2 regions of the Pseudoalteromonas sp. PB2-1 genome follow, and region 2 is predicted to be linked to the other one. Evidence: predicted binding sites of a transcription regulator. Region 2 holds the regulator's gene; the other holds the start of a gene.
What was found. Region 2 encodes FliA, which starts transcription of late flagellar genes. Its sites were predicted from a motif close to CTAAAGNTNNNNNNNNNNNNGCCGATA; they were not measured.
Positions count from the first base shown of each region.

Region 1 (10,793 bases), 720 kb from region 2:
CCTGCGTTGTTGTTTGGTGCAGGTTTATTAATTGGTGCTTTAGTGATTGCTGTTGTTGCATCACCGGCAAGTGAGGAGGCTGAAGTAAAAACAAAAACACTTTATGTTGGCAATCTTCCTTACCGTGCTAATGAAGGTGTCGTTCGTGCTTTGTTCGAAGAACAAGGCAAAGTGTTCAACGTCCGTCTATTGAAAGATAAAAACACTGGTAAGCGACGTGGATTTGGTTTTGTTGAAATGGCTGAAACCGATGCAGACAAAGCAATCAATCAGTTGAATGATAGTGAATTCCAGCAACGCACTTTGAAAGTGCGTGAGGCAAAACAAAAACAAGAAGGTGAAGCTAGTCACTTTCGTCAGGAGTCTGATCAGTCAACTCTATAAGCTCGATGCTTAATTGCGAAGCATCAATAGGGGCCGTTGCGTAATAACGCAGCGGCTTTTTTGTGTCTATTGATAAGGCAAGTTGATGTTTCATTAATAAGCTACTTACCCTATTGGCAATCGCTTTACCGGAATCAATTAACTTTACCGGCTTCTCAAAGCACATCGCTAATGTATTTGCTAATAATGGAAAGTGTGTGCAACCTAACACTAGCACATCAATATCACCAGCAATATTGAGTGCAGCTATTTCTTCATTAAACTCATAGTTAGATAATGAATGAGTATGAAACAATGTTTCAGCTAACTCCACCAGCTTGGTTGATGCATATAAGCTTACTTTCGTATTTTTACCATGTTCTTTGATAAGTGCTTTAGTGTAATGACTATTTACAGTTGCGGGAGTGGCAATTAGACCGATATGTTTTGTTTTACTTATTAGGCAAGCGGGTTTAATTGCAGGTACCACACCTACTATTTCAATATGAGTGTGCCTACGAATGATGTTGAGTGCAGAGGTCGAAGCGGTATTACAAGCTATTACTAAGATATCAACTTGCAATGCGCTACTTTCAATAAAATGAATTAAAGCCAGTAAGCGTTGAATGATCTTTTGCGGCGGTTTAGCACCATAGGGCAATAGTACATTGTCCATAAAGTAACTATAAGTGGCTTCAGGTATCAGTTGTTGAATTTGCTCAAGTACAGTAGTACCTCCAATACCTGAATCAAATACCATGATATGAGCTGACAAACTGCTTTCCCCTGAAAATCAAAGGTCAGAAGTTTGCCATGCAGTTATTTAAAAAGAAAGCTTACGATTTTAGCTCTTCGATGTCAGCGTTGATCTTATTCATCTGCTCAAGCATGGTCTTGGTATAGTCGACTAACTTGCTCACTTCTTCTTTATCTTGATTTAACCACTCTAAAATACCAGCAAGTTGATTTTGTAAACCAAGTTCATTTGCCTTATTCAAGGTTTCTTTCAAGTCATCATTAAATGGCGCTATCTTTTCTGCGACATCTTTTTCAGGAGTAGGCCTGACTTGTTCATAGCCTTTTATGCTTGCAACAGTCTTCGTTTGTTTAAGATCCATAGAGAAGGCAACAAGCTGCTCATTACCTAAACTAAGTTCCTGCGCCTGTTTAAATGCTTCATCTAATGAACCTGAGAAAAAGGTCTCGCTCACTCCTTGTAAATCTTCCATAAGCGCATTAATTGCTTCTTGCTCTTGTTCATTTAGTTCACCATTCACTGACATCGAAAATGAAAGCTCGCGAGATTGTGATGACTCACTTACAAATGCTTCATTTCCACCACGCTTGCTATAAGCACTGGCAGATTGGCTAGTATACGCATCTGCAAAACTGATACTCACTTCATCGCCTTCTGCTGTCGTGAATGTATACTCAGCATTATTTCGTAAACTTATATATTGTGCTTGGCTTACCGACACAGAAGCTGGCTTGGGGTTAAAAAGACTTTCCTCAAGTTGATCTATACCACTGAAGATACCTTCTTTTGATTTCTCAATACCTTCTTCAATATCGTCATTTAGCAGATTTGAACCTTTTAGCTCTTCATAAGCCTCATCAACTCCCATTTGAACGCCTTTTCGGGCTTCACCCAGCATACTTTTAAGTTTTTCATCATCTGCACCATCCGCTTTTGCTTTGCGAATAGCGCCGCCAACGAAATCAAGTACATTCTTAACGATTGCTTCAAAGTCAAACAGGGGCTTATCTTTTTTCTCTTCTACAACAGGTAACCCTAACTCAGCGGCAAGTTTATCGCCGAGCACTTTGGCGGCCAACTCTCGCCCTCTTTGCTGATAGCTATCATGAGCACTTTGAATTTTAGGCTGCTGCAATGGTTGCTTACCATTGTACTTATTTACGTTTGTATTAGGCATATAGCCTTGGTTGCCAATTTTCATGATCCGACTCCATGTGATGATTACCTCATTATCGGCTAAAAGTTAGAAAACTTAAGTTTTCTGTATAAAAAAACAACACCAAAAATAAGTAACAAAACTAGACAAATCTTCTATGCCCCCTACAATAGCGCCGATATAAAGCTAAGAGATAAAAGGTAATCAGCCATGGCGGTTATAAAAATTGATACAACTCAATATGATGCACAACTAAGTGAAAAGGAGCAGCGCATCTTTTCTCAGTTTCAACGTTTCGGTGTTGAAAAGTTAGAAGTATTTAGCTCTGATCCAATTCACTACCGTCAACGAGCTGAGTTTCGCGTTTGGCATGAAGGTGATGATCTATTTCACATTATGTTTGATCAACAAACCAAAGAGAAAATTCGCGTTGAAAATTTTGACCCTGCTGCGCCTTTAGTCGGTGAAGTTATGCAGGCAATGATTGAAAACTTAAAAGGGTGTGAAATCCTGCGCCGTAAGTTATTTCAAATTGATTACCTATCAACTTTAAGTGGTGAGATTCTTGTCAGTTTGCTTTATCACAAGCCCTTATGTGATGAGTGGTTAGAGGCAATTAAAGCACTAAAAGCAAAACTCAGTACACAATTTAACATCGACTTTATTGGCCGCGCACGTAAACAAAAAGAAGTGATTGGTAATGACTACGTCGTAGAGCGCCTAAACGTCAATGGAAAAGAGCTTATTTATCAACAAGTAGAAAATAGCTTTACCCAACCAAATGCCAAAGTAAATATTAAGATGCTTGAATGGGCACAAGCACTTTGTGAACCATTAGAGAATGATCTACTCGAACTATATTGTGGTAACGGTAACTTCTCGATTGCTTTAGCGAACTCGTTTGATCGTGTACTCGCAACTGAAATTTCTAAATCATCTGTTTACTCTGCACAATATAATATTGCACAAAATAAAGTGGATAACTTAGATATTATTCGCATGTCGAGCGAAGAGTTCACGCAAGCCATGAAAGGTGAACGCACGTTTTCTCGCTTAGAAGGCATTGATCTGAAAAGTTATAATTGTCAGAGTATTTTAGTTGACCCACCCCGTGCAGGAATGGACACGCTCACCTGTGATCTCGTGGCCAATTACAACAATATTATCTATATCTCATGTAATCCAGATACGCTTGAACGCGACCTTGAGCACCTTTGTAAAACACACGAAGTTAAGCGCTTTGCTATATTTGACCAATTTCCATACACGCATCACATTGAGTCTGGTGTATTTTTACAACGTAAATAAGTTTAGTTTTCTGCCAGCGCAGCAAATAGCGCTGGCAACTGCTCTTCACTGAACACCTCTATATTATTACTTTGTAATAACTGTGCGGTTAAACCCATCCCTATAACTTTATGCCCCGTATGGCTGCCATCGTAGATTGTGTTACGCCCGCAGGAGGGACTGGACTCTTTTAGTAAAGCAAAACGAATTTTATGCTTTTGGCAAATTTTTAAGGCTTGTTCTGCTCCTGCGATAAATTCAGCAGTGACATCTTCTGCATCTTTCGTTAACACTCGACCCTCTTTAATTTCAGCGGGCGGCCTTGGGATAGGTAAACCACCAGCCACTTCAGGACAAAAGGAAACTAACCTTTTTTGTTGTTTGAGTGATTCTAATCCTGGGTCTAATAGGTTTTGCGATTGGCCATCGTAGCGTACAGGATTACCCAGTAAGCAGCTTGATACTAAAACTTTTTCCATGTTCATCACCAATAAAAAAGCTCCGCGAGCGGAGCTTATTAATATATTTGCTTATATTTATTTATCAGCTAAATAGTTGATAAGGTCAGCCATACCTTTTGCATCACTAATACCGGACTCAGCACCTAAAATTAAACGATATTTGCCATTCACAATGAATGTTGGTACGCCTTTCAATGCGCCTTTTTGTTTGTAGTACTCTTGATCGCGTTTCATTTTTGATGCCATCGTACGTACAGAAAAGCTATTGTAGTATTTATCAAAATCAGCTTCCGATACACCTTGTGATACGAAGATATCTTTCATATCTGCTAATTCATTGATTCGTGCACGTTTACCATGAATGTGATTAAAAATGGCAGCCACTAAAGCATCTTTTTGTGGTAACACAGCCGCAGTTGCATAAGCTTGAGCTAACATAGCCTGAATTTCTGGATCACGAGGTCCTGAAAAGTCTACATGGCTCTTTTTAAAAGCAACACCGTCATTCAAAAGCGGCTTTAGCTGCGCAACGATTGATTCGAAGCTATTACAATGCGGACAATAAAATGAGAAAAACTCTTTTACTTCAGGCTTTTTAGAAGCGCGCGCATCAAATGCTTCGTAATGCTTACCTTCTTCATATTGTGCAGCAGTTGCATTCGCTGCCAATCCTAATGTCATCGCCAATAAGGTAGCTTTAACTAACTTAATCATTACTTTTACACTCCAAAATTATTGTTTTAGTAAAAACTTAACCAGCTCATCAAGCTGCTCTTGGCTCTTGATAGTGTTTAAGTTAATTTTATATTTATCATTTACAATAAATGTTGGTACGCCTGTAAGTGCACCGATTTGTGAATACTTATTTTGTTTGTCTTGCATCGCTTTTTCTGCACTAATTACTGGCATACTTGCAATTTCAGTATCAAAGACTTCATTACTAATACCGTTCGTTGCCAGTAATGCTTTCACATCTTTAATATTTTGCAGTGGTGCACGTTGAACATGAATGCTATGAAAAATTTGATCTGCCACTTGCTCTCCCTTTCCTTGTTGCTTAGCAATAAGGTAGGCATAGCTTAAGTTACTTTGTGTTTGTTTTGACACCCCACCTAAAAAGTTAACGTGGTTTTTAACAAACTCAGTGCCCTCTGGCAGCGCTGCGGTCAGTGCTTTCGCTACTGGCTCAAACTTAAAGCAGTGTGGGCAATAAAAAGAGAAAAACTCAGTCACTTGCGGGGTAGCACTTTTTTCAACTTTCAATACTTCATACTGGTTACCTGCTTCGAAGTCAGCCGCAAATGCAGCAAAAGGTAAACATAGAATGAGTAGACTTAACTTTAATTTTTTAAACATTATTTTCTCGTCTTTACTTATCTTTTTAAAATTTATGGTAATAATTTTAACGGGGCTTCTTGTAATGCCGCAAGCTGTTCTTTTAGAGCAAGTATTTGCTGCTCCCAGTATTTGTCTTCTGCGAACCAAGAAAAGTTCCGTGGAAATGCAGGATCATCCCAGCGTTTTGCGAGCCACCCCATATAATGCACCATTCGCATGGCACGTAATGGTTCGATGAGTTTAAGCTGATTATGATCAAAATCACAAAACTCTTCGTACGCCGCAACTAAGGTGTCTAACTGTAACAGTTGGTTATTACGATCGCCACTGAGCATCATCCATAAATCTTGAATGGCAGGACCTTGACGACTATCATCCAAATCTACAAACATAAGTGCATCACCTGACCAAAGAATATTGCCAGCGTGACAATCACCATGCAGACGGATTGTTTCAACATTTTTATACTGAGCCGTCGTCTCGTTAATAACCAGATCCAAAATAGTATAAAACGGATGTTCAAGGGCCATAGGCACTAAGTTACTCGCTTGCAAATGAACTTTCGCTGTCTGCAAATATTCTTCGCAACTCATTTCAGGGCGATGAGAAAAGGATTGTGCCTTTGCAATTTGATGCATCCGCCCTATTAGGCGGCCAAGGACATCGAGTTGATCTAAGTTATCAACTTCAAAAATCCGCCCTCCTACACTTGGGAATAATGCAAACAAATATCCATTATGTTCGAAGAGACTTTCACCTTCTCTACAAACCGGCGCAACAACAGGCACTTCAGCTTCCGCGAGTTCAAACGCAAAAGCATGTTCTTCAAGTATTTGCTCCTTAGTCCAGCGTTCAGGCCTGTAAAACTTAACAACATAACGATAACCATCTTCAGCTTTAAACTGATAAACACGATTTTCGTAGCTATTTAAAGCCAATAGCCCTGACTCTGCATAAATTCCGATACTTTCTACGGCATCTAAAATTGAATCTGGCGTAAGGTCAACAAAACTAAATTTACTCATAAGGTCCCATTATATAAAAAAAGCGGGAAATCCCCGCTTTTTATTGTATGTGCTCAGTGTACTTAATTATTGTCCCTTAAAGAAGTTGCTAGGCTGTGAAATCTGTACATCAGGCTCGGAATCGACAGAAAGTACAAACTCAAACTTAGTCATTGGCTTTTTCAAATCATAAGGATCAACGACTAGAGAGAGAGGCACATTGTATGATTCCCCAGAAGGAACGGTGAATGTTTGTTTACCTATATATTCAAAGTTATCTAACCCTTCTACAGCAATATTAAAGGTTTGCTCATACTGTGCTTTATTGATGACTTTAAGTGTATAGGTGTTCTCTACCAAGCCATTAAAGTCAACGCGATAAAGTTGATTTCGGTCACGAATAATATCGAACTCCATCGGTTTACGCATCGCAATATTTGCAACCAGTGCCCCAGTTAAAACAACAAGAATCACCATATAACCTATCAACTTAGGACGTACTGCATGTGTTTTATTTTCAGGTGTTTCTAAGTTACGTTCTGTTGTGTAGGAGATAAGTCCTCTTGGATAATCCATTTTATCCATGACTCCATCACACGCATCAATACAAGCACCACAGTTAATGCATTCATACTGCAGACCGTTACGAATATCGATACCTGTCGGACATACTTGTACACACAAGTTACAGTCAATACAATCACCTAATCCCAGCTCTTTCGGGTCTTGTTTACGTGAGCGAGGGCCTCGGTTTTCGCCACGTGCTTCATCATAACTCACCGTAAAAGTATCTTTATCAAACATAGCCGATTGGAAACGTGAATATGGACAAATATGTAAGCACATGATTTCGCGCATCCAGCCAGCATTCCCATAAGTACACACCGCAAATAAGGCAATACAGCCATAGGAGTAAGCCGTTGCATCGAGTGTAAATACGTCAGGAAGTAAGTCTCTTATCGGCGTGAAGTAACCAACAAAAGTCAAAGCTGTATAAAATGAGAATAACCACCAGCTGCTATGCTTTGCGGTTTTGCGCCAAAACTTATCAAAATCCATTGGCCGTTGATCGAGTTTTTTCCGCTGATTAGCTGTGCCTTCAAACTTTTCTTCAAACCAAATAAAAATAAATGTCCAAACCGTTTGTGGGCATGTGTATCCACACCAAACTCGCCCGTAAAAGGTCGTCACTAGAAATAAAGCAAACGCAGCCAACATCAAGATAAACGCTAAAATAGTGAGATCTTGAGGCCATAGAGTTAAACCGAAAATATTAAACTTTTGACCAACAAGATCAAATAGTACCGCTTGTTGACCTTGATAGTTAATCCAAGGTAGCAACATAAAAGCGAGCATGCCAATAAAGCCAATACGCTGTCTCAATAGTTGATGTAAACCGGAAACAGCCCTTACGTATATTCGGTTGCGAGGGTTAAATCTATCATCAAGGGAAGCGTTTTCCGGTTTCTGGATCTTTACTTCCGTTGGGATATTTTTAACCTTAATTTGTTTATCCATTAAAATTCCTCAACGCCACTAGGAAATAAATACTCAAACATTATGTTTGTAGTTTACAGATATAGACAATCAGTGAATAAATTAGAATGCATCTCATTACGTTCAAAGATTTCTGAAATTTCCAACTCATCAAAATCATTATACTCAATCTCTAAAAAATTTCAGGGATTGATCACGAATATGTCTGTTTAAATTATTTCATCGTATCTGCTTGCTTTTAAATTGGCCATTTTATTAAACTTGCAGCCATACCTTATTCATTCAGATCAAAGTTTGTTGTGCTATGAAAAAATTTCTTATTTTAGTGCTTATAATTTTAGCATTATTCACTATTGATCACCCATTGATCAAAGAGCCAAGAGAGAAACTACTCGGTGATGGCATTGGCTTTCTTTCAAATGCTAGCAAAGTCAACAGAAGCCCTGCCGCAAACATGGCAAAGAATACTATTAAGTCACAACTAAATTTATCAGCTTCTGAGCAGGAATACGTCGAAGAAACATTCATAACCGATGAGAAGTTGCAGGTATTTCACCTACGCTATTGCCGAGAGAAAGATATCAACATCTACTTTTATGGTGAGCGTTTAGAGAGTGTATGTAGCATTGTTTCAAGTGCATTGAAAGAAAGGCTAAATAAGTGATGGATTTTTCGACTCTGAATAAAAAAGCCAGTGATTCATTTGCAAAGCAACGCAACTTACTAAAAAAATTGGCTAAGGGACAAACACTACACTGTGAAACCTGTAAAGGTGTTCTTACTCTTGATTTGCAAACAGATCAACCAGGAAGAGGCGTTGTACGCTGTAAAAATGGTTGCACTGATATTATTTTGGAATTAGGTAGTTAACCTAATTCCAGCCCTCATCATTGTACAACTGACTGTTCATAGCAACCACCTCAATTAACTCAGCAAAGCCCGCTGCAAACTCCCCCATCAACTCGTATTGTTGCTGACAAAGCTGCCCCTCTGTTAATTCATATTCACTGGCAATCGCGGCAATATCCGATTGCGATAAGCTAAAAAAGCCTAAACTCTGATGAGCGGTATCTAGTGCGGCTTTAAACTCTTCACTAAGCAAAGGCGCAGCTAATAATTTAGCAATATAATCTTTTGCTCCAAGTAAGAAACCTTGACTCCAATGCTGACACTCTTGAATATCCAAATATTGTTGCTGTTTTGAATTCACCTGCAAACTGACAGGCAAACTAAACCCTGTTCCAAAAACCTGCTCACTGATCTGCTGATACAATGCCATAAATGCAAACAACACCTGTTCATCCATTTGCCCGTCACATCCTGGACAAACCTGTTCGAGCCACTGATGAACATCAAGAGGCTCTGGCGCACAAATAACAGCAAATAAGTAGCCTTGTGTTTGCGCTAAAGACAGGGCATTTTTTTGCTCTGAAAGAAAGTGTGTTAATAACACGCTTTGCTCAGGTGAAAACTCAGGAATTTGCATATTACTTCTACTATTTACCTAAATTAGAAATTTAATGGGTAACGACCTTCACTATCAGGGCGACCAAGAAATTTAGTTGCATCATGTACTTCTTTAGGAAGACTTGCTTCTGGTTTGATATACCCTGCAACCTTGAAGTCTAGATTCGCTTTTAACGTTGCATCCGCTTCTAAACCTAAGCGGTTTTCAGGGTCAACTAATACAGCGATATCACCAGACTTACAGCTTAAACGACCACTCAAAGGCCCAACACTGAACCAGCCATTCAATCCTTTGACATCAATATTTGGACTCGCTATTTCACCTGCTAATGTATCACAGTACGGTTGGCCCGAGCTGTATTCATCTAAGTCAACAATTACACGCCCTTGCGCACTCACAGGGAGTGGTAATTGTAAACGCGCCATTGCACGTTCAACGGTTAATCTTAAAACTGCATTTTTGATATCTATGGCTTGGTTAAACAAACCATATGAAAAGTCAGCACGACCCGAGATATCAGCTTTGTCTCTAGGGTCACCAAAGCGCACTGTACCAACGAGCTTGCCACTAAAAAGTGACCAGCCCGAAATCTGCCAACGCACATTATTCAGCTGTTCATTTTCAAAACGCGCTTGCATGACACGACCATCCCATAATGAACCGCTAGCTTTACCTAGTTGTAATTGTTTAGGTAGGTATGGAGTGGCTAAATCAAGCGCTACAGCAGCTGGCGTTTTCACTAAAGTGAAGACCAAAAAGCACAGTAAAAAAATGGCGACTAATAAAATTGTTTTCTTCATCGTCTACTTCTCTAATACCAACCGACTTACACGAACAAAGCCTGATTTATCATCTTTACTCAAATCCAAATTCTCAATAAGTACTCCTTGAGAATTAACAAGCTCATCAAGCCATTCAACTAATTTATTAAATTCGACAGAGTCAATTGTCAAACGAAGCGAGTTATCGTTTGGTTGCATTTTACTAATAGTGATTTGATAGCGATTACGCGTACTATTTACGATTTGGCTTAAGCTGCGATCATTGGTTACACGAGCACTTCCACTGGCTTTAAGCTTAATGATGCTCTCATCAACCCAAGCAAGCAATTCTTGCTGTTTTATGTTGTCTTGCTCTGCTTTTTCTATTGCATTGTTGAGGGGTCTAAAAATACCCATCACTAATACAAAAATAACAAAAACAGCACCGGCAATCATTACAAGTTGTTGCTCTTGCTCTTTTAAAGAACGCCAGTAATTGACTAATTGCTCTTTCATGCCGCACCTCGCAATTTAATCTCTCCGACAACAAAGTCGCCATCATTATTTAGCGATCCTTGATCAACGGTTAAACCTCGTTGCTCCAAAATTGCTTTCACCTTACCAAATGACTGAAAATCTTTACCTCTAGCACGGATCCGTAATTCATTTCGTCGTTGATCATAGCGAAGTGTTTCAGGCGA
Region 1 is NZ_CP090667.1:3,293,441-3,304,233, forward strand. It holds gene L0Z67_RS15345 (RNA-binding protein) at 1-384, shown strand, start outside; gene murI (glutamate racemase) at 344-1,138, opposite strand; gene L0Z67_RS15355 (DUF5610 domain-containing protein) at 1,200-2,321, opposite strand; gene trmA (tRNA (uridine(54)-C5)-methyltransferase TrmA) at 2,487-3,584, shown strand; gene L0Z67_RS15365 (DUF523 domain-containing protein) at 3,587-4,042, opposite strand; gene L0Z67_RS15370 (thiol:disulfide interchange protein DsbA/DsbL) at 4,100-4,738, opposite strand; gene L0Z67_RS15375 (thiol:disulfide interchange protein DsbA/DsbL) at 4,757-5,380, opposite strand; gene L0Z67_RS15380 (serine/threonine protein kinase) at 5,413-6,387, opposite strand; gene ccoG (cytochrome c oxidase accessory protein CcoG) at 6,454-7,884, opposite strand; gene L0Z67_RS15390 (hypothetical protein) at 8,168-8,527, shown strand; gene L0Z67_RS15395 (hypothetical protein) at 8,527-8,733, shown strand; gene L0Z67_RS15400 (UPF0149 family protein) at 8,735-9,349, opposite strand; gene L0Z67_RS15405 (type II secretion system protein N) at 9,373-10,131, opposite strand; gene gspM (type II secretion system protein GspM) at 10,135-10,608, opposite strand; gene gspL (type II secretion system protein GspL) at 10,605-10,793, opposite strand, start outside.
Region 1: the regulator FliA is predicted to act here: its motif matches at 2,351-2,377, upstream of L0Z67_RS15355 (DUF5610 domain-containing protein).

Region 2 (10,793 bases):
TACATCACCACAAAAAACGCAAACATAATGGTCATGTAATCGGCATAAGAAACAAGCCAACGCTCTGTATGTTGGCTTTTTTGAATTTTATGACGCATGCGACGGCGCATCATAAGAGTTACTCGCCAGCTAAGCTTGGACGCTCTACACGATACGCCTCAAGTTTGAGTTCAATATTTAATGGGCTCTCACCTTGGGCAATAGCAATAATTCCCTCTGCAAGTAACTCGTGGTACAGCATTTTTTGTTCAATTTGTTGCTTTAGTTTGTTTGCCATTGGTAAAAAGAGTAAGTTTGCTAAACCAACACCATAAATTGTCGCAATAAACGCTGTCGCGACCCCTGCTCCAAGCTTTTCAGGATCGGTTATAAATTGCATTGCTTGAATAAGCCCAAGTACCGCACCTAAGATACCAATGGTTGGACTGTATCCCCCCATGGCTTCATATACACGGCTCACTTCCATTAATCTTTCACGCTCGAGCATTAAGTCAATTTCAAGTGTATCCCTAAGCTTCGTTTCACCAGCTCCATCAACTAACATGCTTAGCCCCTTTACCGCATAGGGATCATCATGCGCTAAGGCCTCATTCTCAAGCGAAAGGTACCCCTCTTGGCGTGCCTTTTGAGACCAACGCTTCACCTGCTCAATCGCAGCATCAATATCGTGGTAAGGGGGGAAAAATACCCAATGGCTAATTTTTACTGTTTTAGAAAATACACTGCTTGGTGTTTGTAACATTACAGCGCCTAAGGTACCACCTAGCACGATAATCAGCGCTGGGCCATTAAATAGAGCGCTTACCACCCCACCTTCAAGTGCATAACCAAAAGCAATAGCGCTAACAGCGACGATTAAACCAAGAAACGACAGTTTATCCACACCCAGTCTCTCGTGTTAACCGTGCAGCAACGTCATTAAGCGCTAAGCTCTCACTTGCAAGGCCTGCATTAGCAACGGCTTGCGGCATACCATAAACAACACTGGTTTTTTCATCTTGCGCCCATATAGTCGCACCAGCTTGTTTTAGCATGCGGGCACCATCTCGACCATCAGCCCCCATACCAGTAAGCACAACCGCCAATACATCACCACCAAATGCTTTAGCAGTGCTTGCAAATGTTACATCCACACTCGGTTTGTATGTAATGCGAGGACTATCATCTTCAAAAACGCGTAACGTTCGAGAACTTCCACGTCCTTCTACCAGCATTTGCTGACCACCAGGTGCTAAATAAGCGGTACCTGGCATTAACCTGTCGCCTTGTTGCGCTTCTTTCACTTTAATTTTACACAGACCATTTAGTCGCGCAGCAAAAGCAGGTGTAAATGCAGCAGGCATATGCTGAATAAGTAAAATAGGGTGCGGAAAATTAGCTGGCAGTTGAGTTAATATGGTTTGTAAAGCAACAGGGCCGCCTGTTGATGTACCAATTGCAACAACTTGGTACTGTTTGCCTGAAGCTCGCACATTGTTCGTCGATGAAGCCGGAGCTGGTGCTGGGCGGCTGAAACTACGATCAGGCTGAACAATACCACCGCTTCTGGTGCTTGTAGATGTTGTAGATGCTGTGCGAGGTGGCGGAGCAGGACGTGTAAAACGTGAAATGCGACGGCGACCAATTTCTTTTACTTTATTTTGTAAAAGTGCGATTGCATCTTCGTTATTTCGGGCAATATCTTCAAACTTTTTCGGTAAAAAGTCCAAAGCCCCCGCATCAAGCGCATCAAGTGTTGCTGTTGCACCATCACGAGTTAATGAAGAAAACATTAAAATAGGTGTTGGTGTAGCAGCCATGATCTCTTTAACGGCACTAATACCATCAAGAACGGGCATTTCAACATCCATAGTAATGACATCAGGTCTAAGCTCTTTTGCCTTATCAACAGCTTCTCGGCCATTCACGGCAAAGCCTACAACTTGGATATTACTATCTTGCTCTAAAATTTCGCTGACACGACGGCGAAAAAAGCTCGAATCATCGACAACTAATACTTTGACTGCCATTGGCACTCTCTTGTTATGTGTTCAGTGTAAGTGCGCTGTATCCACGCGCACTTAAAATAGTGAGTTTAAATAATGCTAGCCAACGTAATGTTTTAGCATGCTTGGCACATCTAAAATAAGTGCAATCCCACCATCAGAGGTAATCGTCGCACCCGCCATGCCTGGTGTACCTTGTAATAAAGCATCAAGCGGCTTAATAACGACTTCTTCTTGACCTATCAACGAGTCAACAACAAAGCCTACCTGTTTCGTACCTATTTGAACAATAACAACATGTCCTTCGGCTTTGCGTTCTTGGCTATTTGCACCTTTCACTAACCAATGTTCGAGGTAAAAGAGTGGAATGGCTTTCTGGCGAACAATAATCGTCAGTTGCCCATCGACCACATTCGTCTTAGTTAGGTCAAGGTGAAAAATTTCACTAACACCTGCAAGTGGTAACGCAAATGTTTGTTCTCCAACAATAACCATTAATGTTGGAAGAATAGCCAATGTAAGCGGTACTTTAATTTCAAGTACAGTACCGACTCCGAGTTCTGACTGAATATTAACTGAGCCATTTAGTTGGGTGATCTTGGTTTTCACCACATCCATACCCACACCACGGCCCGAAATATCAGAAATCTCTTCTTTCGTTGAGAAGCCAGGAGCAAAAATTAAATTGTAGGCCTCTGTATCAGAGAGTCTGCTAGCTTGGTCATGGTCAATAACACCTTTACTGATTGCTATCTTTTTCAATTTCTCGGCGTCCATACCGGCACCATCATCACGGATGGTAAGTAAGATATGATCGCCTTCTTGTGATGCTGATAGCGTCACAGTCCCTGTACGAGGTTTACCTGCGGCCTCACGCACATCAGGCATTTCAATACCATGGTCAACTGAGTTACGAACCAAATGCACAAGTGGATCAGCAAGGGCTTCAACTAAGTTTTTATCTAAATCGGTATCTTCACCCACCAACAGCAGATTAATATCTTTTTTCAAGCTACGAGCTAAGTCACGAACAACGCGAGGGAAGCGGCCGAATACTTTCTTGATTGGCTGCATGCGTGTCTTCATCACAGCACCTTGTAAGTCTGCTGTGACAACATCTAAATTCGAGATAGCCTTACCCATAGATTCACTGTTGGTATTATTAGCAAGACTAACTAAACGGTTACGAACAAGCACCAGTTCACCAACCATGTTCATAATCTCGTCAAGACGTTTAGTATCAACACGTACCGTAGTTTCTGCCTGTGGTGCAGGTGCTTTTTTCGCAGCGGCACTTGGCTTAGGTTCTGCTTTAGCTGCAACAGGGGCTGGTTGAGCCGCTTTTGCTGGCGCAGGGGTTGCTGGTTTTGCTTGCGGCACTGGTTTACTAGGCTCAGCTTTAGCTACTTCTGGCGCTTTTGGCTCTGTAGGCTGTGCTGGTGATGAAGACTCTAGTGACTTAGGCGCTGTTCCTTTACCATGTAACTCATCCAGCAATGCTTCAAATTCATCATCACTAATTTCATCGTCACTCTCACTACCAGCAGGCGCTGATACTGTACTGACAGGCTTTTCAGTCGGCACTTGTTCTGGTGTGCTAGTTGATTTTACTTCACCAAAGCTACCTACTCCGTGCAGTTCATCTAATAAGCTATCAAATTCATCATCAGTGATATCATCACTATTATTACTTACTTTTTCTGCCTCTACGGCTGCTGGGCTTTGCCCTTTACCATGGAGTTCATCAAGTAAGCTTTCAAATTCGTCTTCAGTAATTTCATCAATATTTTGTGCTTCAGGCTGGGTATCAGCCAAACCACCATCAAACAACATATCAAATGCAAACGGGTCGTCTTCATCAACGTTATCCGTTGCCACATCAGCAGTTACTTCTGGGCTATCAATGATAGGCTCTTCAACAACGGGCTCTTCTGGTGCCGCACTGACACCCTCTGTAATTGATGTGTCTTCACCAGCAAGTTCTTCTGCGCTCGGTGGATGACTTAATTTGTGAAGGGCTTCAAGGAGGGCAGGATCCGCAGGCTCTGGTTGCTCACGGTTCTGGATGGTCGTAAACATCTCATTTATTGTATCGAGTGCCTGTAAAATAACATCCATTAATTCAGATGTAACAGTACGCCCGCCTTGTCGTAATAAATCAAAGACATTTTCGGCGCCATGACATGCATCAACAAGTTCTGTCATGCTTAAGAAGCCAGCCCCACCTTTTACGGTATGGAAGCCCCTAAAAATGGCATTTAATAAATCTTTATCTTCTGGGTTATTTTCCAGTTCGACTAATTGCTCTGACAAAAGCTCTAAGATTTCTCCAGCTTCAACTAGGAAATCCTGTAAAATATCTTCATCGACTTCAAAGCTCATGCAGCTACTCTCCTCTTAGAAGCCCAGACTTGATAATAGATCATCAACTTCATCTTGTCCTGAGACAACATCATCGCGAGACTCTTTATCAATAATTGGCCCTTCAGGACCTGCAAGCGTATCGCTTTGTGCAGGTGCTTGTTCTATGGCCTGTTTTTCTTGTTTTTGATGACCATCTTCTTGACTGCCAAACACAGTTAAAAGATTGATTAAACTGTCTTCTACTTCGCGTACTAATTCGATGACTCGGCGTATAACTTGCCCTGTTAAGTCTTGATAATCTTGTGCCATCAGCACATTCGTCATCAAGCCTTGTAACTCATCTGTTTTAGTTTGCGAGCTGTTCATAAACTTATCTAAGCTATGACATAGCGATTTAAATTCACCGAGCTCAATTTCTCGATTCATCAAACGATCCCACGTAGGTTTTATCGTCGCTATATCGTCTGCAAGTTGCTGAGCAATTGGCAAACTTGCTTCCACTGCATCCATGGTCTTATTAGCGGCGCTTTCTGTCATTTCCATGACATAATTTAAGCGCTGTTTAGCATCGGGTATTGCTTCCGTTGTTAAGCCAGTTAAACGCGTATCGAGATCAAAGTTTTTTAGCGCTTCATGAAGTTGTCGCGTTAATTTACCAATTTCTGCAAACAGCTCTGATTGTTCTTTTGATGCTGTGTCAAGTATTAGCTTATCCGCTTTTTCTTGTTCACCATTTTCAAGATACTCAACAAGTTGACGAGCTTGCTCTAAACTTATTTGAGGCGCAGCAAGTGCTGACATAAGCCTCTCCCCTTAGATTAACCTAAACGTTCAAACACTTTTTCCAATTTGGTTTTCAGTGTCGCAGCAGTGAATGGTTTAACGATATAACCATTTACACCCGCTTGAGCAGCAGCAACAATTTGTTCTTTTTTCGCTTCAGCTGTCACCATGAGCACTGGAATATGCTTTAGGCTGTCGTCGGCACGAATAGCTCTCAATAAATCAATACCTTGCATACCTGGCATGTTCCAATCGGTGACAACAAAATCAAATTCTTGATTTTGTAGCATTGGTAATGCTGTTGAACCATCATCAGCTTCCTGCACATTGGTGAAACCTAAATCCCTTAACAGGTTTTTAATGATACGTCTCATTGTAGAAAAATCATCAACAACAAGAATTTTCATGTTTTTATCCAAAACATCCTCCGGTGAGGTTTGAACCTATATTTACTTACTACTAATTAATCCAGTCATTGATTTTTGCTTTGAGCTTAATCATCGCCTGACCATGTATTTGACTCACACGCGATTCACTTACGTCGAGTATGTGCCCTATTTCTTTTAAATTCATTTCATCGTTGTAATACAAAGATAAAACAAGTGCATCTCTTTCCGGTAACGATTGAATAGCCGTTAATAGAGATTGGTTAAACCGTTCATTTTTAACGTTATTAAACGGTTTGTCTAGTGCTAAATCTTGCCCCATAGGTGTAATAACGTCTTCATCAACACCTAAATCCTCAATACCCAGAACTTTACTAGAATTTACATCATGTAAGATATGATGGTACTCATCGAGCGTAATATCAAGTTTTTCAGCAACTTCTGTATCTTTGGGTTCTCGATTTAAAGTACTTTCTAGTGCGGCTATGGTTTCAGCAACGAGGCGTGCATTTCGGTGAACAGAGCGAGGCGCCCAATCCCCGCGACGAATTTCATCAAGCATCGCACCGCGAATGCGTATACCAGCGAAGGTTTCAAAGCTCGCTCCTTTGCCTGCATCAAAGTTTTTTGATGCTTCTATAAGGCCAATCATGCCTGATTGAATTAAATCGTCTAATTGAACACTGGCGGGTAAACGAGCAATTAAATGGCATGCCACTTTTTTGACTAAAGAGGCATGCTTTTCGACAATCGCATTCAAATTGTTTGCTGATTGATATCCCATCGCTTTATTCACCGATGTTGTCATAGTTAGCCGTTTACTAGTTTTTCAATAAAAAATTCTAAATGACCGGATGGTTGATTCGGTATTGGCCACTTAACTGCTTTTGTTGCTAATGTTTTAAATGCGACTGCTGCTGGCGAACTAGGAAACAACTCAACAATCACTTTTTGGCGTCGAGTCGATTTACGCATATTTTCGTCATACGGTATTGTTGCAACTAATTCCATAGATACATCCAAGAAACGATCGGTTACTTTTGATAGTTTAGCAAACAATTCTTGGCCTTCACGCATACTGCGGACCATATTGGCAACAATTTTAAATTTATATACACCATGTTCACGGCTCAGTACTTTAATAAGTGCATAGGCGTCGGTTATGGAGGTAGGTTCATCACATACAACCACAACGACATCTTGTGCTGCACGTGAAAAGCTTAATACCATGTCGGAAATACCCGCGGCGGTATCAACAATTAAGATATCAAACTCTGTATTTAACTCGCTAAAAGCGCGGATAAGGCCGGCATGCTCAGAAGGGCTTAGTTCCACCATGCTCTGCGAACCAGAGGTTGCAGGGACTATTTTAATCCCCGCAGGGCCTTCAACAAGGATTTCATCTAGCTCACATTCGCCAGATAAAACATGAGATAAGTTACGTTCAACACGAAGGCCAAGCATGACGTCACAATTTGCCAATCCCAAATCGGCATCAAGTACTAATACTCGATTTCCTTGCTGACCGAGTGCAATAGCGGTATTTAGTGAAACATTGGTTTTACCCACACCACCTTTGCCACCAGTCACAGCGATAACTTTAACGCCACTATTATTATTTTGATTCATTTTGCGCAGGCCGCTTGCTTGATCTAATACTGTGTTAATCATACATCCCTACTGTGCTCGACGCTACTGCTTGACGTCGTGAATGTTGTGCTTTTGCTCGTTTTAAATACAATTGCTCAGCCTTTTTCACTAGTTTTTCGGCATTTGCAACACGAATATCCTCTGGAACTCGCTGACCATTAGTAAGATACCCTATCGGAAGACGATTTTGAATCGCTATGCTGATAATCTCACCTAAACTTAGCGATTCATCCAACTTAGTGAATATACAACCACTTAGTTGCACCTTTTTAAAGTGTCTTACGGTTTCTTGCAACACATTTATTTGTGCTGTAGCACTTAATACTAAGTAACTACGAATATCAACTCGCTGATTACGCATTAGTGTATTAAGCTGCTCAGTCAAGCGTAAATCACGTTGGCTCATTCCCGCTGTGTCTATTAATACTAGTCGCTTATTACGTAAATGGTATAGCACTTCAGCCAATTCATTTGCATCTTTTACTTGTTTAACACCACAGCCAATAATACGGCCATAGGTAGCAAGTTGTTCGTAGGCACCAATCCGGTATGTATCCGTCGTAATTAATGCAACTTTGTCGGCACCGTATTTTTGGGCTCCTAACGCAGCAAGCTTAGCAACGGTGGTTGTTTTACCAACCCCTGTAGGCCCAACAAGTGCAAACACGCCGCCTTGACGTAAGATTTCGTTATTGGTGGTGTGCATTTGGTTTTCAACCATTTGCAGGAGTGCTTGCCAAGCTTGTTGACGTGAAACATCGTCTGGAATAAAACACGCCATTTGCTCAGCAACATCACGCTCAATTCCCATCCCCGCTAAACGGTCAATCATACACGCACGAGTTGGATCACGACGTGCCATATCTTGCTGCATTAAGCCCGATACTTGATGTTCGAGTAATTGACGAATCGCATTCATTTCTTCACGCATTGTCGCCATTTCTGATTGGTTAGCAGGCGCAGAGTTTTTCTGTTCTACCGGTGAATCTAAATCATCAAAGCCTGCATCTAAGTCATCATCAAAACCTAGGCTATGGGCTTGCGTTTGCATGCGAGGTGCAGCTTGTTCTTGGTAGCGTGGCTTTTGAGCATACTCAGGTTGTTGCTGTTGAAAACTAGGCTCTTTAGGTTGATAGTGTTCGCTCGTATCGATACCAGATTGGCTAAACATAGATGCAAGCTCAGGCGAACGAGGGCGTGGGGCTTGGCGCTCAAGTAACGCTTGTAGGCTATCGGCAACTTGTGCTTGCGGCTCAGGTTTAGCACGCATTGGCTCAGGCTTAACAAAATTAGGCTGTGGCGCAGGTTTTGATTGCACTGCTACGGGCGCTGCTTCAGCTTTAGGGGCTGCCTTGTCATAATCTACAGCTGCAACAATTTCAACACCGTTAGCGAGCTTTTTATTTGACATAATAACCGCATCAACACCTAATTCATCTTTCACTTCTTTAAGTGCAGTGCGCATATCTTTAGCAAAAAAACGTTTAATTTTCATGGTTCAACCCCTTTACTATCCTATTGTTGGCCTACTGAGCTGACAATCTTAATCTGTCTTTCGTCTGGTACCTCTTGATAAGACATGACCCTTAAACCTGGAATCGTGTACTTAACAAAACGAGATAACACAGTACGTAACATTCCTGACGTTAACAGTATTGAAGGTTCACCGGCCATTTCTTGGTTTTGATGCGCTTCATTCAATGATTGCTGAAGTCGCTCTGCAAGGCTTGGTTCTATTCCGGCACCTTCGTCACCTGCATTTTGAAGTGACTGATGCAACATCTGTTCCAACTCAGGCGCCAAGGTTATGACAGGGATCTCAGAAGACATACCAACAGCGTCTTGAACGATAAGTCTACGCAGTGAAATTCGTACTGCAGCTGTTAGTACATCAGGGTCTTGGCTACGTGGGCCATATTCAACAAGGGTTTGAACAATCGAGCGCATATCGCGAATTGCCACCCCTTCATTAAGTAAATTTTGTAGTACTTTTACAACGGTTGTGAGTGGTAGAACGTCAGGCACCAAACCTTCAACAAGACGTGGGTGGCTCTTCGCTAGCATGTCTAATAAGTTTTGCACTTCTTCGTGACCAAGTAGCAAGGCTGCGCTGTTCGTTAGCAACTGACTGATGTGTGTAGCAACCACAGTCGCAGAATCAACAACCGTATAACCAAGAGATTGGGCTTCGTCTTTTTGATCTGGCTTGATCCATACTGCATCAAGGCCAAATGCAGGATCTTTTGTCTCAACACCTTTGATTGGGCCAAATACTTGACCTGGGTTAATTGCCAGCTCATCACCGTGCTTTAATTCACCTTCACCACTTGATACACCCATCATCGTGATGCGATAGGCATTTGGATCGAGCTCTAAGTTATCGCGAATATGCACAGGAGGTACTAAGAAACCAAGTTCTTGAGATAGCTTTTTACGCACGCCTTTAATGCGATTAAGTAGTTCTCCGCCTTGTGATTGGTCCACAAGTGGAATTAAACGATAACCAACCTCTAGACCAATAACATCTACTTGCTGAACATCATCCCAGCCCAGCTCTTTTTGCTCTTGTTTATTAGCAACACCGGTGCCTGGTGCTCCGCCATTTGCTTCGATTTCTGCTTGCTCGGCTTCGGCTTTTGCTTTTTGTTTTTGCGTGAAATATGCAAGATAGCCAAGCAATGCACCTAAGCTTAAGAATGCGATATGCGGCATACCTGGCACTAAACCCATGGTGATTAGAATGCCCGATGCAATATATAAAGATTTTTCGTTACCTAACTGAGTTTTAAACTGCTCCCCCATGTTGTGCGACTCATTTTGACGCGTCACAACAATCGCCGTACCAATTGAAAGTAACAGTGATGGTAATTGCGCTACTAGGCCATCACCAATCGTTAGCAGAGTATAAACCTCCATCGCTCGACTAAAGCTTAAGTCGTGCTGGATCATACCAACAAATAAACCACCAACAATATTGATTACAAGTATCACGATACCGGCGATGGCATCGCCTTTAACGAACTTACTTGCACCGTCCATTGAACCGTAAAAATCAGCTTCACGGGTTACTTCATCACGGCGCTCACGCGCTTGTTCTGCACTGATAAAACCGGCATTTAAATCGGCGTCAATCGCCATTTGTTTACCTGGCATTGCATCTAGGGTGAAACGTGCTGACACTTCAGAAATACGGCCTGCCCCTTTGGTGATAACAACAAAGTTAATGATAATAAGGATAAGGAAGACCACTAAACCTACGGCATAGTTACCACCTATCACCACCGAGCCAAATGCTTCGATAACCTTACCTGCTGCGTCACCACCGTTGTGACCTTCAAGTAGCACAACACGGGTACTGGCAACATTGAGTGCAAGGCGCATAATCGTGGCGATTAACAATACGGCTGGAAACATACCAAACTCAAGTGGCTTCATGGTATAAACCGTGACCAGAAGTACCACAAGTGCGAGCGCGATATTAAACGAAAAAAGAATATCTAAAAGAAAAGGTGGCAGTGGTAAAATCACCATACCTAGCGCAGCTAACACTAGTAATGGTGTACCCACACCTTTAGCATACTCTTTTTTATCTTTATTAAGTTGTTGTAATACCGCTTTAAATTCC
Region 2 is NZ_CP090667.1:2,573,084-2,583,876, forward strand. It holds gene L0Z67_RS12065 (flagellar motor protein MotB) at 1-113, opposite strand, end outside; gene L0Z67_RS12070 (flagellar motor protein) at 119-883, opposite strand; gene L0Z67_RS12075 (chemotaxis response regulator protein-glutamate methylesterase) at 876-2,009, opposite strand; gene L0Z67_RS12080 (chemotaxis protein CheA) at 2,085-4,367, opposite strand; gene L0Z67_RS12085 (protein phosphatase CheZ) at 4,383-5,150, opposite strand; gene cheY (chemotaxis response regulator CheY) at 5,168-5,551, opposite strand; gene L0Z67_RS12095 (RNA polymerase sigma factor FliA) at 5,592-6,302, opposite strand; gene L0Z67_RS12100 (MinD/ParA family protein) at 6,329-7,189, opposite strand; gene flhF (flagellar biosynthesis protein FlhF) at 7,182-8,663, opposite strand; gene flhA (flagellar biosynthesis protein FlhA) at 8,684-10,793, opposite strand, start outside.